Regions from separate parts of the Lelliottia sp. JS-SCA-14 genome, predicted to be linked through region 2. Evidence: predicted binding sites of a transcription regulator. Region 2 holds the regulator's gene; the other holds the start of a gene.
What was found. Region 2 encodes CRP, which controls carbon source genes, mostly activating them, when cyclic AMP is high. Its sites were predicted from a motif close to ATGTGANNNNNNTCACAT; they were not measured.
Positions count from the first base shown of each region.

Region 1: U9O48_RS00880 (PTS mannitol transporter subunit IICBA) is a predicted target of CRP. The motif match lies at 1,729-1,746, and genes of this name have one in related genera.

Region 1 is NZ_CP141606.1:182,741-190,294, reverse strand. It holds gene U9O48_RS00890 (HlyD family secretion protein) at 1-913, opposite strand, end outside; gene U9O48_RS00885 (DUF3302 domain-containing protein) at 916-1,272, opposite strand; gene U9O48_RS00880 (PTS mannitol transporter subunit IICBA) at 1,932-3,842, shown strand; gene mtlD (mannitol-1-phosphate 5-dehydrogenase) at 3,974-5,137, shown strand; gene mtlR (mannitol operon repressor MtlR) at 5,134-5,724, shown strand; gene U9O48_RS00865 (YibL family ribosome-associated protein) at 5,782-6,144, shown strand; gene lldP (L-lactate permease) at 6,468-7,554, shown strand, end outside.
Region 2 is NZ_CP141606.1:4,439,407-4,446,960, forward strand. It holds gene mdcA (malonate decarboxylase subunit alpha) at 1-1,169, opposite strand, end outside; gene U9O48_RS20820 (hydrolase) at 1,448-2,470, shown strand; gene U9O48_RS20825 (YheU family protein) at 2,467-2,685, shown strand; gene U9O48_RS20830 (phosphoribulokinase) at 2,716-3,585, shown strand; gene U9O48_RS20835 (OsmC family protein) at 3,672-4,076, opposite strand; gene crp (cAMP-activated global transcriptional regulator CRP) at 4,383-5,015, shown strand; gene U9O48_RS20845 (YccS/YhfK family putative transporter) at 5,074-7,161, shown strand; gene argD (bifunctional acetylornithine/succinyldiaminopimelate transaminase) at 7,195-7,554, opposite strand, start outside.

The sequences.
Region 1 (7,554 bases), 640 kb from region 2:
AACCACCCGGCACCACCGGTAAAATACTGCTCAGCTTGCCATGGAACACCTGCCCCGGCAGCGCATTAAACACCACTTCCGCATCGTCACCCGGTTTCAGGCGCAGGAGCGAGTTCTGGCGGAACTGCGCCACAATCTGGCGTTTCTGCTCAGGAATAAAGACCATCACCGGACGCAGCGGCAGCGCGGCGGCGTAAGTTCCGGGGCGGATCAGCACCTGGGTGACGTACCCGTCGCTCGGCGCACGCACAATCGTCTGATCGAGGTTATATTTCGCCTCGGTGAGCTGGGCCCGCAGGCTGACAATCTGCGACTGCTCGCCGTTGACCATGCTGTCTAACTGGCTTTGAATTTGGCTCTGATCGGCAATAGACGCTTTCACCATCGCATCCTGCGCCAGATAGTTCTGCCGCGCGTTGTCGATGTCGCTTTCAGAGAACGGATTCACCCGAGCCTGGCTGCCTTTGAGGTAACGCTGATAATCCTTATACAGACGGTCGCGCTCCGCCGAGACGCGGGTCGTATTGGCCTGGGCTTCCGAAAGCTGGGCTTTCAGCACGTCGATATTGTGCGTTGCCGTCACCAGGTCGGCCTGTAATCGGTCGACTCGGGCCTGATAACGCACCGGATCGAGTTTAAATAACACATCGCCTTTTTTAATCAGCTGGTTATTTTTATCCGTGACTTCACTCACCACACCTGTCACCTGCGGCGTGATCGGAATAGAAATAACCGCCTTTTGCGCCGTAAACGTATAAGGGTGGTTATAGTTCATTAATAAAATGAGTCCGGCGACGATAAATACACCACCTAATGCGGCGGTGGCGAGCGTCCACTGATTCACCGGAATACGGAATATTTTAAAGATCGCCCACGCAAAGGCGACGTAAGTCAGAATGATCAACAGATCCATGATTAGCTCTCCGGCGTATTTTTATCTGCGGGGACGTGCTCCGCGGCCAGCCGGTTTTCCAGCTCGGCAACGCGTCTGGAGAGGGCATCGATATCGGGTTGTTGCGGGGACTGCGCACCATGGTTCTGCATGCCCCATCCGCGCTCGGGCTGATACAGCGTGGCCCAAATCCACAGGAACGGCCAGATAACATGAAGGGTGAACAGACTGACCCAGCCTGCCGTATGAATGGCATCGGCATGGGGGTGATTACGTTTTTTGGCCATCAAATAGGGGATGTCATGAATCGCGATGATCCCGTAGAAAATGACAAGGAACACGAAAACTAATACGCCCAGCGCGAAATAGTTAAGGAACATATTTGCCTCACTAAAATAGCTTCAACTCTTTAAAAATATTAAATGGTAAGCAACCAAATTAACTTTCATACTGCGCAAATCTTTTGCACATATAATTTAGAGCCGTGGAGTATTATTTTTAAAATAACTCCGCGCAAGTTTAATAGCGTGACAAAATATATCCTGACTAAGAATCGACTTAAGTTTACATTAGCAGATTAATCCTCATTACGCCTTTTCTCCATAACACTAAGGGATGACGATGACGTGAAAGGATGAGTTGCTGAGTTACAGCCTGGCTGAATTGACAAAACAGATGTAGGCGACGATCACACCTGGAGAATTCTGCCTTCAAATTTATTGTGAAGATGATCACAAACATCCAACAAACACGCCAACGCGAAATGTGATTTCAGTCACAGAAAAGCGTCAATCACGGCTGATTTAGCCCGTCTGTATTTTTTTTACACACCGCTTTTGTGACACGGATCACTTCATTTTTAGCCCCACCCCCTACATTTACGTGATTGAGATCACACAAAATTCCGCTGTCTGGACAGTTGAACGATTCAGTGCCAGATTTCACAGCATCAGAACAGGGCTCGGCTACCTCTGCCGCCGCACATTAACGATAAACCTCGGGCCGCAAGCCTAAGCGTAAACAGAAGAAGGGGTGTTTTATGTCATCCGATATCAAGATCAAAGTGCAAAGCTTTGGTCGCTTCCTGAGCAACATGGTGATGCCAAATATCGGCGCGTTTATCGCGTGGGGTATCATCACTGCGTTATTTATTCCGACAGGGTGGTTGCCGAACGAAACGCTGGCGAAACTCGTTGGCCCAATGATTACCTATCTGCTGCCACTGCTCATCGGTTATACCGGTGGTCGTCTGGTTGGCGGCGATCGCGGCGGCGTGGTCGGTGCGATTACCACCATGGGCGTGATCGTCGGTGCGGATATGCCGATGTTCCTCGGCGCGATGATTGCCGGTCCTTTAGGCGGCTGGGCAATTAAGAAATTTGACGTCTGGGTTGATGGCAAGATCAAATCCGGCTTCGAAATGCTGGTGAACAACTTCTCCGCTGGCATCATCGGTATGATCCTGGCGATTCTGGCGTTCCTCGGCATTGGCCCTGCGGTTGAAGTGCTGTCGAAAGTGCTGGCCGCTGGCGTTAACTTCATGGTCGTGCACGACATGCTGCCGCTGGCGTCTATCTTTGTTGAACCGGCGAAAATCCTGTTCCTCAACAACGCCATCAACCACGGTATCTTCTCACCGTTGGGTATTCAGCAGTCCCATGAACTGGGCAAATCCATCTTCTTCCTGATTGAAGCGAACCCAGGTCCAGGTATGGGTGTTCTGCTGGCGTACATGTTCTTCGGTCGCGGCAGCGCTAAACAGTCTGCAGGCGGCGCGGCTATCATCCACTTCCTGGGTGGTATCCACGAAATTTACTTCCCATATGTTCTGATGAACCCACGTCTGATCCTGGCCGTTATCCTCGGCGGTATGACCGGTGTGTTCACACTGACTATGCTGAACGGCGGCCTGGTTTCTCCGGCGTCTCCAGGCTCCATCCTGGCGGTTCTGGCGATGACTCCGAAAGGCGCGTACTTCGCGAACATCGCGGCAATTTGTGCGGCCATGGCGGTCTCCTTCGCGGTCTCAGCCATCCTGCTGAAAACCAGCAAAGTGAAAGAAGACGACGATATCGAAGCAGCGACCCGTCGCATGCAGGATATGAAATCTGAATCCAAAGGCGCGGCAACTCCGCTGTCTGCTGGCGAAGTGTCTAACGACCTGAGCCACGTGCGCAAAATCATCGTCGCCTGTGATGCCGGTATGGGTTCAAGCGCCATGGGTGCTGGCGTGCTGCGTAAGAAAGTCCAGGATGCGGGCCTGACCCACATCTCCGTGACCAACAGCGCCATCAACAGCCTGCCGCCAGATGTCGACCTGGTTATCACGCACCGCGATCTGACAGAGCGTGCGATGCGTCAGGTGCCACAGGCGCAGCATATTTCTCTGACTAACTTCCTCGACAGCGGCCTGTACACCAGCCTGACTGAGCGTCTGGTGGCAGCACAGCGTCACACCGACAACGAAGTGAAAGTCCGTGATAGCCTGAAAGACAGCTTTGATCCAAACGACAGCCACCTGTTCCGTCTGGGCGCTGAGAACATCTTCCTCGGTCGTACTGCGAGCCACAAAGAAGAAGCGATTCGCTTTGCCGGTGAGCAGCTGGTGAAAGGCGGTTATGTCGAGCCAGAATATGTGGATGCGATGCTGGAACGTGAGAAACTGACCCCAACCTACCTGGGCGAGTCCATCGCGGTTCCGCACGGCACGGTTGAAGCGAAAGATCGCGTGCTGAAAACCGGCGTGGTGTTCTGTCAGTACCCGGCAGGCGTGCGCTTCGGTGAAGAAGAAGACGACATCGCCCGTCTGGTGATTGGTATCGCCGCTCGCAACAACGAGCACATCCAGGTGATTACCAGCCTGACCAACGCCCTGGATGACGAATCCGTCATCGAGCGCCTGGCGCAGACCACCAGCGTGGAAGAAGTACTGGCGCTGCTGAACAAGTAACGTTCGCCCTCACCCCTGCCCTCTCCCCCGGGAGAGGGAGTAAAATGGGGTGCGGTCTATCCCCTCTCCCTTTGGGAGAGGGTTAGGGTGAGGGAAATGCCTCACCCCAGCCCTCTCGGGTCAAAACATTGATGAAGGTTAATACTATGAAAGCATTACATTTTGGCGCAGGTAATATTGGTCGTGGTTTTATCGGCAAACTGCTGGCAGACGCGGGCATTACGCTGACATTCGCCGATGTGAATCAAGTGGTGCTCGACGCCCTGAATGCCCGTCATAGCTATCAGGTTCACGTCGTGGGAGAAAACGAGCTGGTTGAAACCGTCTCCGGCGTGAATGCGGTCAGCAGCATTGGCGACGACGTCGTTGATCTGATCGCAAGCGTTGACCTGGTGACCACCGCCGTCGGTCCGGTTGTGCTTGAGCGCATCGCCCCAGCCGTGGCGAAAGGCCTGGCAAAACGTAAAGCCCTGGGCGTTACCACCCCGCTGAACATCATCGCCTGTGAAAACATGGTGCGCGGCACCACGCAGCTGAAAGGCCACGTGATGGCCGCTGTGGCGGACGAAGATAAAGCCTGGGTCGAAGAGCACGTAGGCTTTGTCGATTCTGCCGTGGACCGCATTGTTCCGCCGTCAGAGTCAGCGACCCACGATCCGCTGGAAGTGACCGTTGAAACCTTCAGCGAGTGGATTGTCGACAAAACCCAGTTCAAGGGCCAGCTGCCGAACATCCCAGGTATGGAATTAACCGATAACCTGATGGCATTTGTCGAACGCAAACTCTTCACGCTGAACACCGGGCATGCTATAACCGCGTACCTCGGAAAATTGGCCGGTCATCAGACCATTCGTGATGCGATTCTCGATGAGAAAATCCGCGCGGTGGTAAAAGGTGCCATGGACGAGAGCGGCGCGGTCCTGATCAAACGCTACGGTTTTGATGCTGAGAAACATGCGGCATACATTCAAAAAATCCTCGGTCGTTTTGAAAACCCGTATCTGAAAGATGACGTTGAGCGCGTGGGTCGTCAGCCGCTGCGTAAACTGAGCGCGGGCGATCGCCTGATCAAGCCGCTGCTCGGCACGCTGGAATACGGTCTGCCGCACGCTAACCTGGTGAAAGGGATTGCGGGCGCGATGCACTATCGCAGCGAGCAGGACCCGCAGGCGCTGGAGCTGGCTCAGCTGATTGATGCCAAAGGCCCACAGGCCGCGCTGGCCGAGATTTCGGGCCTTGAGGCCAATAGTGACGTGGTTGTGGAGGCGGTTAACGCATATAACGCAACCAAATGATTCAGGATCAGGCGCAGGTCATCCTGCGCCCGAACGACAGATTGTCAGATATGCAGGCAATAATGGAACAAACCCAGGCCTTTGAAAACCGTGTGCTTGAGCGTCTGAATGCTGGCAAAACCGTACGAAGTTTCCTGATTGCCGCCGTCGAGTTACTCACCGAGGCGGTGAACATTCTGGTACTTCAGGTGTTCCGCAAAGACGACTACGCGGTAAAATATGCTGTAGAACCGTTACTGGACGGCGACGGACCGCTGGGCGATCTGTCGGTGCGCCTGAAACTGATTTATGGTCTCGGCGTGCTGAGCAGGCACGAGTATGAAGACGCTGAACTGCTGATGGCCCTGCGCGAAGAGCTGAATCACGACGGGAATGAGTACACCTTTACCGACGATGAAATTCTCGGCCCGTTTGGCGAGCTGCACTGCGTGAGCGCCCTTCCCCCGGCCCCGCATTTTGACAACAGCGATCCTGAACTGTACGCGATGCAAAAGCTTCGTTATCAACAGGTTGTCCGCTCCACGATGGTCCTTTCCCTGACTGAGCTGATTTCACGAATCAGCTTAAAAAAAGCGTTTCAGAAGTAAGCCTGCGCACATTGGTGTATCCTTCCCTTAATTCCCCCGTTTTTAGAGCTATATGTGATGAAAGAAGTCGAAAAGAATGAAATTAAACGCCTGAGCGACCGCCTGGATCTGATCCGCCACCAGCAGGCTGATATGTCGCTGGTTGAGTCCGCTGACAAATACGCCGAGCTGGAAAAAGAGAAAGCGACGCTGGAAGCGGAAATCGACCGTCTGCGCGCGGTCAAAGGCCACAAGCTGAGCAAAGAAGCGCAGAAGCTGATGGACATGCCGCACCGCCGTGCGATCACCAAAAAAGAACAGGCCGACATGGGTAAGCTGAAAAAAAGCGTCCGCGGTCTGGTGGTGGTCCACCCGATGACCGAGCTGGGCCGTGAAATGGGCCTGAAAGAAATGACCGGTTTTTCGAAGACGGCGTTCTGATTTTTCCCCTCACCCTAACCCTCTCCCAAAGGGAGAGGGAATTGTCTTGAGCCCCCTCTCCCTTTGGGAGAGGGCTGGGGTGAGGGCACCAAACCGCACTATTTAAAATTGGCCCAACCAATCCCCTGACCAACCTTCCCCTGGTTCACACTTCCATCAATTCCACTCACAAAATCATTGCCCACCCATAACATTTGATTAACCATTTGTTGTCATTACCCCTACATCACAATATTGGCAGGACCACTTTTACACAGACTGTGACGCCGAGATGAGCGCAGACTCACCGCGAAGCGGGCTGTGCGGTCCTCAGGAGACCTGCAATGAGCCTCTGGCAACAAAACTACGATCCGGCCGGGAATATCTGGCTGTCGAGCTTGATCGCATCGCTGCCGATCCTGTTCTTCTTCTTCGCGCTGATTAAACTCAAGCTAAAAGGTTATCTCGCCGCGACGTACACCGTGGCGATTGCGCTGCTGGTGGCGCTGTTCTTCTACAAAATGCCGGTCGACCACGCGCTGGCGTCGGTGGTTTACGGCTTCTTCTACGGCCTGTGGCCAATCGCCTGGATCATCATTGCGGCGGTCTTCGTCTATAAAATCTCGGTGAAAACCGGGCAGTTCGACATTATTCGTTCGTCGATTCTTTCCATTACACCCGATCAGCGTCTGCAGATGCTGATTGTCGGTTTCTGCTTCGGGGCGTTCCTCGAAGGGGCGGCGGGCTTTGGGGCGCCGGTGGCGATCACCGCCGCACTGCTGGTCGGGCTCGGCTTTAATCCGCTGTATGCCGCGGGCCTGTGCCTGATCGTTAACACCGCGCCGGTGGCATTCGGTGCGATGGGGATTCCGATTCTGGTGGCCGGACAGGTGACCGGTCTGGACAGCTTTGAGATCGGCCAGATGGTGGGCCGTCAGCTGCCGTTCCTGACCATCATCGTGCTGTTCTGGATCATGGCGATTATGGACGGCTGGCGCGGCGTGAAAGAGACCTGGCCTGCGGTGGTTGTCGCGGGTGGCTCTTTTGCTATCGCCCAGTATCTCAGCTCCAACTTCATTGGCCCGGAACTGCCGGACATCATCTCTTCCCTGGTGTCGCTGGTCTGCCTGACGCTGTTCCTCAAGCGCTGGCAGCCGGTGCGGGTCTTCCGCTTCGGCGATATGGGCGCGGCGCAGGTCGATCAGACGCTGGCGCGCACCCATTACAGCGTCGGGCAGATTGTTCGCGCGTGGTCACCGTTCCTGTTCCTGACCGCCACCGTGACGCTCTGGAGCGTCCCGCCGTTTAAAGCGCTGTTCGCTCCGGGCGGCGCGCTGTACGACATGGTGATTAATATCTCCGTGCCGTTCCTCGACAAAATGGTGGCCCGCATGCCGCCGGTCGTTCACGAAGCGACGCCGTATGCCGCGG
Region 2 (7,554 bases):
CGACCGTGCGGATCGTGGCCCATATTTGGCGCACCGCCGAAGCCCGACAGACGACCGCGGGTCACGGTAGAGGAGTTGGCGTAGCCATCCACCTGCAGCGTCGAACCGATAAACATATCCACCGCGTACTGGCCTGCCAGCTGGCAGAAGGCGCGGTTAGAGCGCATCGAGCCGTCGGCACCGGTAAAGAACACATCCGGGCGGGCGCGGATGTACTCTTCCATCCCCAGTTCGCCGCCGAAGCAGTGCACGCTCTCCACCCAGCCGCTTTCAATCGCCGGGATCAGCGTCGGGTGTGGGTTCAGGGTCCAGTGTTTACAGATTTTGCCTTTCAGGCCGAGCTGTTCGCCGTAGGTCGGCAACAGCAGCTCAATCGCCGCGGTGTTAAAGCCGATGCCGTGGTTCAGGGACTGCACCTGGTGTTCCGCGTAGATACCTTTGATCGCCATCATCGCCATCAGGATGTGTTCTTGCTTGATGAGGCGCGGGTCGCGGGTAAAGAGGGGTTCGATGAAGAACGGCTTGTCGGCAACGACCACGTAATCAATCCACGAGCCCGGAATATCCACGCGCGGCAGATCGCATTCGTCGTCCACCAGCTCATTCACCTGGGCGATGACGATCCCGTCGTGGAACGCCGCGGCTTCGACCAGCGCCGGGGTGTCTTCGGTGCTCGCGCCGGTGTAAAGGTTGCCTTTGCGGTCGGCTTTAAACCCGGCAATCAGCGCCACGTTCGGCGAGAGATCGACGTACAGACGGGAGTAAAGCTCGATGTAGGTGTGGATGGCGCCGATTTCGAGCTGGCCGTCTTCCAGCAGCTGCGAAATACGCAGGCTCTGGGTGCCGGAGAAAGAGAAATCGAGCTTGCGGGCGATGCCCTTTTCAAAGATATCAAGATGTTCGCTGCGACCGACGCTGGGCATGATCATATGCAGGTCGTGCACGATTTGCGGGTTCACTTCAGCGAGCGAGCGGGACAGAAAATCGGCCTGCTTTTGGTTGTTGCCTTCAAGGACGACTTTGTCGCCCGGAGCAATCAGTTTTTCCAGCATGGCGACGAGATCGTCGGTCGGCAGAACCTTGCCTTGCACCGGGACGGAAGCCAGGCGGCGCGCTTTTTCGGTGCGTCGCGTGTTCCAGACCCGGGCGGGTGTTTGCCCAGATAACATTATTAACCTCCTGATTCAGCACATCATTCTGATTTGCTTAACGCTGAACAAAGTGTGCGCCCTGGTGAGAAAGGCATCAATTAAGCGTAGAGCGGAATCATTAGCCTGAGAGTAATAATCGAGGTAAAGATTTGTGATCGAGATCAGTTCGCGAAGGGTGAAAAAATGGCAGAGGTGGCAGAAATGGCTGAATCGGAGGTAAACGCCCCTCGTTTTTATAAACAGGGTACAATTCGGAAGGTATAGTAATGACTGACAAGAATTAATATCGCATCGTTATGACCCAAATTATTCCATCAGATTTCGAGATCGCTGGCGCTGAGAGCGCAGACTTCGTGCCCATGCGGGGTGTGGCAAACCCGCACCTGCAGACCATGCTGCCGAGGATCTTGCGTCGAAAACTGCAGTTTACGCCGCACTGGCAGCGCCTAGACCTGCCGGACGGTGATTTCGTGGATTTAGCCTGGAGCGAAGATCCCGAGCAGGCCAGGCACAAACCGCGCCTGGTGGTATTTCATGGTCTGGAAGGGAGCCTGCACAGCCCCTATGCCCACGGCCTGATCCATGCGGCGAAAGAACGCGGCTGGCTCGGCGTGGTGATGCATTTTCGCGGCTGTAGCGGCGAGCCGAACCGTCGGGAGCGTATTTATCACTCCGGCGAAACCGAAGATGGCACCTGGTTTTTACACTGGCTGAAGAACAGCTACGGCAGCGTGCCGACCGCCGCCGTCGGCTATTCCCTCGGCGGAAACATGCTCGCCTGCCTGCTGGCCAAAGAGAGCGACACGGTTCCACTGGATGCGGCGGTGATCGTCTCCGCGCCCTTTATGCTCGAGCAGTGCAGCTATCATATGGAAAAAGGCTTTTCGCGGGTCTATCAGCGCTATCTGCTGAACCTGCTCAAAGCCAACGCCGCGCGTAAGCTGAAGGCCTATCCGGATACCCTGCCGATCAGCCTGCAACAGCTGAAGCGAATGCGTCGCCTGCGCGAGTTTGACGATATGATCACCTCGAAGATCCACGGCTTTGCCGACGCGATCGACTACTATCGTCAGTGTAGCGCCATGCCGCTGCTAAACCAGATCACCAAACCGACGCTGATCATCCATGCGAAGGACGATCCCTTTATGGATCATCACTCCATTCCAGCGCCGGAACATCTGCCGGCGAACGTGCAGTATCAACTGACGGAACACGGCGGCCACGTCGGCTTTATCACCGGCACCTTGCGCCGCCCGAAAATGTGGCTGGAATCGCGCATCCCTGACTGGTTAACCCCATTTCTGGAGAGAGTAAAATGATGATTCCCTGGCAGGATCTGGCTCCCGAAACGCTGGATAGCCTGATTGAAAGCTTTGTATTACGCGAAGGCACCGATTATGGTGAACATGAGCGTTCGCTCGAACAAAAGGTCGCCGATGTCAAACGGCAGCTACAAAGCGGCGAGGTGTTGCTGGTGTGGTCTGAACTGCACGAAACGGTCAACATCATGCCGCGCAATCAGTTTCGCGGTTGATTGTTCCATCTTTCCATTCAGGGAGTTGCTATGTCCGCCAGACATCCGGTTATTGCCGTTACGGGTTCGAGTGGTGCGGGAACCACCACCACCAGCCTCGCTTTTCGCAAGATCTTCGCGCAGCTCAACCTGCGCGCGGCCGAGGTGGAGGGCGATAGCTTTCATCGCTTCACCCGTCCTGAAATGGACATGGCTATCCGCAAGGCCCGCGATTTAGGCAAGCACATCAGTTACTTCGGGCCAGACGCCAACGACTTTGGCCTGCTGGAACAAACCTTTCAGGACTACGGCCACACGGGCAAAGGCCAGTCGCGCAAATACCTGCACACCTACGATGAAGCGGTACCCTGGAATCAGGTGCCAGGCACATTCACTCCGTGGCAGCCCCTGCCGGAGCCGACTGACGTGCTGTTTTACGAAGGATTGCACGGCGGCGTGGTGACGCCGCAGCATGACGTGGCGCGCCACGTGGATCTGCTGGTCGGCGTGGTGCCGATTGTCAATCTGGAGTGGATTCAAAAGCTGACCCGCGACATGAGCGAGCGCGGCCATTCGCGCGAAGCGGTGATGGATTCGGTGGTGCGTTCGATGGAGGATTACATTAACTTCCTGACGCCGCAGTTTTCCCGCACCCACATCAACTTCCAGCGCGTTCCAACAGTCGACACCTCTAACCCGTTTGCAGCGAAAACCATTCCTTCACTGGATGAAAGCTTTGTGGTGATCCATTTCCGTAACCTGGAAGGCATTGATTACCCGTGGCTGCTGGCGATGCTGCAGGGCTCATTCATTTCGCATATCAATACGCTGGTGGTACCGGGCGGGAAGATGGGGCTGGCGATGGAGTTGATCATGATGCCGTTGGTGCAGCGGTTGATGGAAGGCAAGAAGATCGCCTGAGGTTTGTTGCCGGATGGCGCTGCGCTTATCCGGCCTACGTTCATGCTTTTGTAGGCCCGGTAAGCGTAGCGCCACCGGGCTTTGTTTTAAGCGTCAATCACTTCATACGAATGCGTAATCTTCACCGCTTTTTCCAGCATCAGCGCCACAGAGCAGTACTTCTCCGCAGACAGATCCACCGCGCGGGACACGGCGGCATCTTTCAGCTCTTTTCCGGTGACGATAAAATGCAGATTGATATGCGTAAACAGACGCGGCGCTTCTTCGCGACGCTCTGAGGTCAGCTTCACTTCGCAGTCGGTCACATCGTGACGGCCTTTTTGCAGAATCGACACCACGTCAATCGCGCTGCACCCGCCAGCCGCCATCAGCACCACTTCCATCGGGCTTGGCGCTTTATCTCCGGAGTTACCGTCCATCAAAATCTGGTGCCCTGAAGCGGATTCGCCAAGGAACGTTAAACCTTCAACCCATTTCACACGCGCTTGCATTTTTATTAACTCCGAAGTTGCATTTTTATGAACAGATTACGCGTGCGTTACAATTCTCGCAACGGAAGGCGACCTGCATCATGCTGAAGCGAGACACCAGGAGACACGCGGCTAAAGCTATGCTAAAACAGTCTCGATGCTACAGTAATACATTGACGTTACACATGTATGCAGAGGACATCAAACTTTACTGGCTGCGAACAGTGCGACAGCCACTTCCCAGGTACGGGTAAGAATTCGATTGCAACCCCAGAGTCAGGATGCGATTTTGACTCTGAGACAGCTTATAACAGAGGATAACAGCGCATGGTGCTTGGCAAACCGCAAACAGACCCGACTCTCGAATGGTTCTTGTCTCATTGCCACATTCATAAGTACCCATCGAAGAGCACGCTGATTCACCAGGGTGAAAAAGCGGAAACGTTGTATTACATCGTCAAAGGCTCGGTGGCAGTGCTGATCAAAGATGAAGAAGGGAAAGAGATGATCCTTTCTTATCTGAACCAGGGCGATTTCATCGGTGAACTGGGCCTGTTTGAAGAAGGCCAGGAACGTAGCGCCTGGGTGCGTGCGAAAACCGCGTGTGAAGTCGCTGAGATCTCCTACAAGAAATTCCGTCAGCTGATCCAGGTGAACCCGGACATCCTGATGCGCCTTTCTTCGCAGATGGCTCGCCGCCTGCAGGTCACTTCCGAGAAAGTGGGCAACCTCGCTTTCCTGGACGTCACCGGTCGCATCGCGCAGACGCTGCTGAACCTGGCGAAACAACCTGACGCCATGACCCACCCGGACGGTATGCAAATTAAAATTACCCGTCAGGAAATTGGTCAGATCGTGGGCTGTTCTCGCGAAACCGTAGGTCGTATCCTGAAAATGCTGGAAGATCAAAACCTGATCTCCGCTCACGGTAAAACTATCGTGGTCTACGGGACCCGTTAATTCCGCAAAATTCGGCGTGCCATCGCAAGATGTCACGCCGTTTTTGTCTCTGACGACTATGTGGCGCAGGCTGATTTATCACCCGGAAGTTAACTACGCACTACGTCAAACTCTGGTGTTATGTCTTCCCGTGGCCGTTGGTTTGATCCTCGGTCATCTGCAACAGGGGCTGCTGTTCTCTCTCGTCCCCGCCTGCTGCAACATTGCCGGTCTCGATACTCCCCACAAACGCTTTTTCAAACGTCTGATTATCGGCGGCTGCCTGTTTGCCGGATGCAGCCTCGCCGTGCAGCTGCTGCTGGCGCGCGATATCCCGCTGCCGCTCATTCTGACCGTGCTGGCGATGACGCTGGGCGTCACGGCGGAGATCAGCGCGCTTCACGCCCGCCTGCTGCCCGCATCGCTCATTGCCGCCATTTTCACGCTGAGTCTCGCCGGAAATATGCCCGTCTGGGAGCCGCTGCTGATCTATGCCGCCGGCACGCTGTGGTACGGGCTGTTTAACTGGTTCTGGTTCTGGATGTGGCGAGAGCAGCCGCTGCGCGAATCCCTGAGCCTGCTCTACGTCCAGCTCGCCGAATATTGCGAAGCTAAATACACCCTGCTGACGCAGCACACTGACCCCGAAAAGTCCCTGCCACCGCTGCTGTCGCGCCAGCAAAAAGTGGTCGATCTCATCAGCCAGTGTTATCAGCAGCTGCACATGCTGGCGGCCAATAAAAATCATGAATACAAACGCCTGCTGCGCGTCTTCCAGGTCGGGCTGGATCTGCAGGAGCATATCTCCGTCAGCCTGCATCACCCGCAGGAGGTGCAAAAGCTGGTGGAACGCAGCCACGCCGAGGCGGTGATCCGCTGGAATGCCCAGACGGTCGCGACTCGCCTGCGCGTGCTGGCGGACGATATTCTGTATCACCGCTACCCGACGCGCTTTACCATGGATAAGCAGCTGGGAGCGCTGGAGAAAATCGCGCGCCAGCACCCGGATAACCCGGTCGGACAGTTCTGCGCATGGCACTTTAGCCGCATCGCGCGCGTGCTGCGCACCCAGCGTCCGCTCTACTCCCGCGACCTGATGGCCGATAAGCAAAAACGTCTGCCGCTGCTGCCCGCGCTGAAAAGCTATCTGTCGCTGAAATCCTCCGCCCTGCGCAACGCCGCGCGCATCAGCGTCATGCTCAGCGTGGCGAGCCTGATGGGCGTCGCGCTGCACTTACCGAAGCCCTACTGGATCCTCATGACCGTGCTGTTTGTCACCCAGAACGGCTATGGCGCCACGCGAGTGCGCATTCTTCACAGGGCGCTCGGGACTTTTGCCGGGTTAGTGATTGCCGGGGTGACGCTGCACTTCCACGTTCCCGACGGCTACACCCTCGCGGGAATGCTGGTGATTACGCTCGTGGGCTATCTGATCATCCGTAAAAACTATGGCTGGGCGATGGTCGGGTTTACGGTGACGGCGGTATATACCCTGCAACTCCTGACCCTGAACGGCGAGCAGTACATTGTCGCGCGGCTGGTGGATACGCTTATTGGCTGTTTGATCGCCTTCGGCGGCATGGTCTGGCTGTGGCCGCAATGGCAAAGCGGCTTGTTACGCCAGAACGCCCACGATGCGCTCGAAGCCGATCAGCAGGCGATTCGTTTGATACTGAGCGACGACCCGAAAGCCTCGCCGCTGGCCTATCAGCGCATGAAGGTCAACCAGGCGCACAACGCCCTGTTTAACTCGCTAAACCAGGCGATGCAGGAGCCGGGCTTTAACTCGCACTATCTGGCGGATATGAAACTGTGGGTGACGCACAGCCAGTTTATCGTCGAGCATATCAACGCCATGACCACGCTGGCGCGCGAGCACACGATGCTGACGCCGGATCTGGCGCAGCGGTATTTGCAGTCGTGTGAAATTGCGTTGCAGCGCTGTCAGCAGCGTCTGGAGTACGACGCGCCGGGAGAATCGGGGGATTCGAACATTCTGGAAGCGCCAGAGACGCTGACCCATGGGCCGATGAGCACCCTCGAGCAGCATTTGCAGCGGGTATTAGGGCATTTGAACACCATGCACACCATTTCGTCGGTGGCATGGCGTCAGCGTCCGCATCACGGGATTTGGTTGACGCGGATTTTGCGGCGCAAAGAGTCGTGAGTTTTGCCGGGTGGCGGCTTCGCCTTACCCGGCCTACAAAACCTGAACGATCTTCTTCACTGCACTCGCAAAGCGATTCATGCCGTCGTCGATATCCTGGCTCTCCACCACCAGCGACGGCGCAAAGCGCATCACGTCTGGCCCCGCATTGAGCACCATCACCCCTTCGTGCGCGGCGGCGTGGAGGAAATCACGCGCGCGGCCTTTGTACTGCGGTTTCAGCTCCGCGCCAACCAGCAGCCCCATGCCACGAATATCGCTGAACACATCATACTGAGCGTCGATCTGCTGAAGATGCTGCACAAACTGCTCGCGCTTCGCGCTCACACCGTTCAGCACTTCAGGGGTATTGATAATATCAAACGCCGCCCCAGCGATAGCGCACGCCAGGGG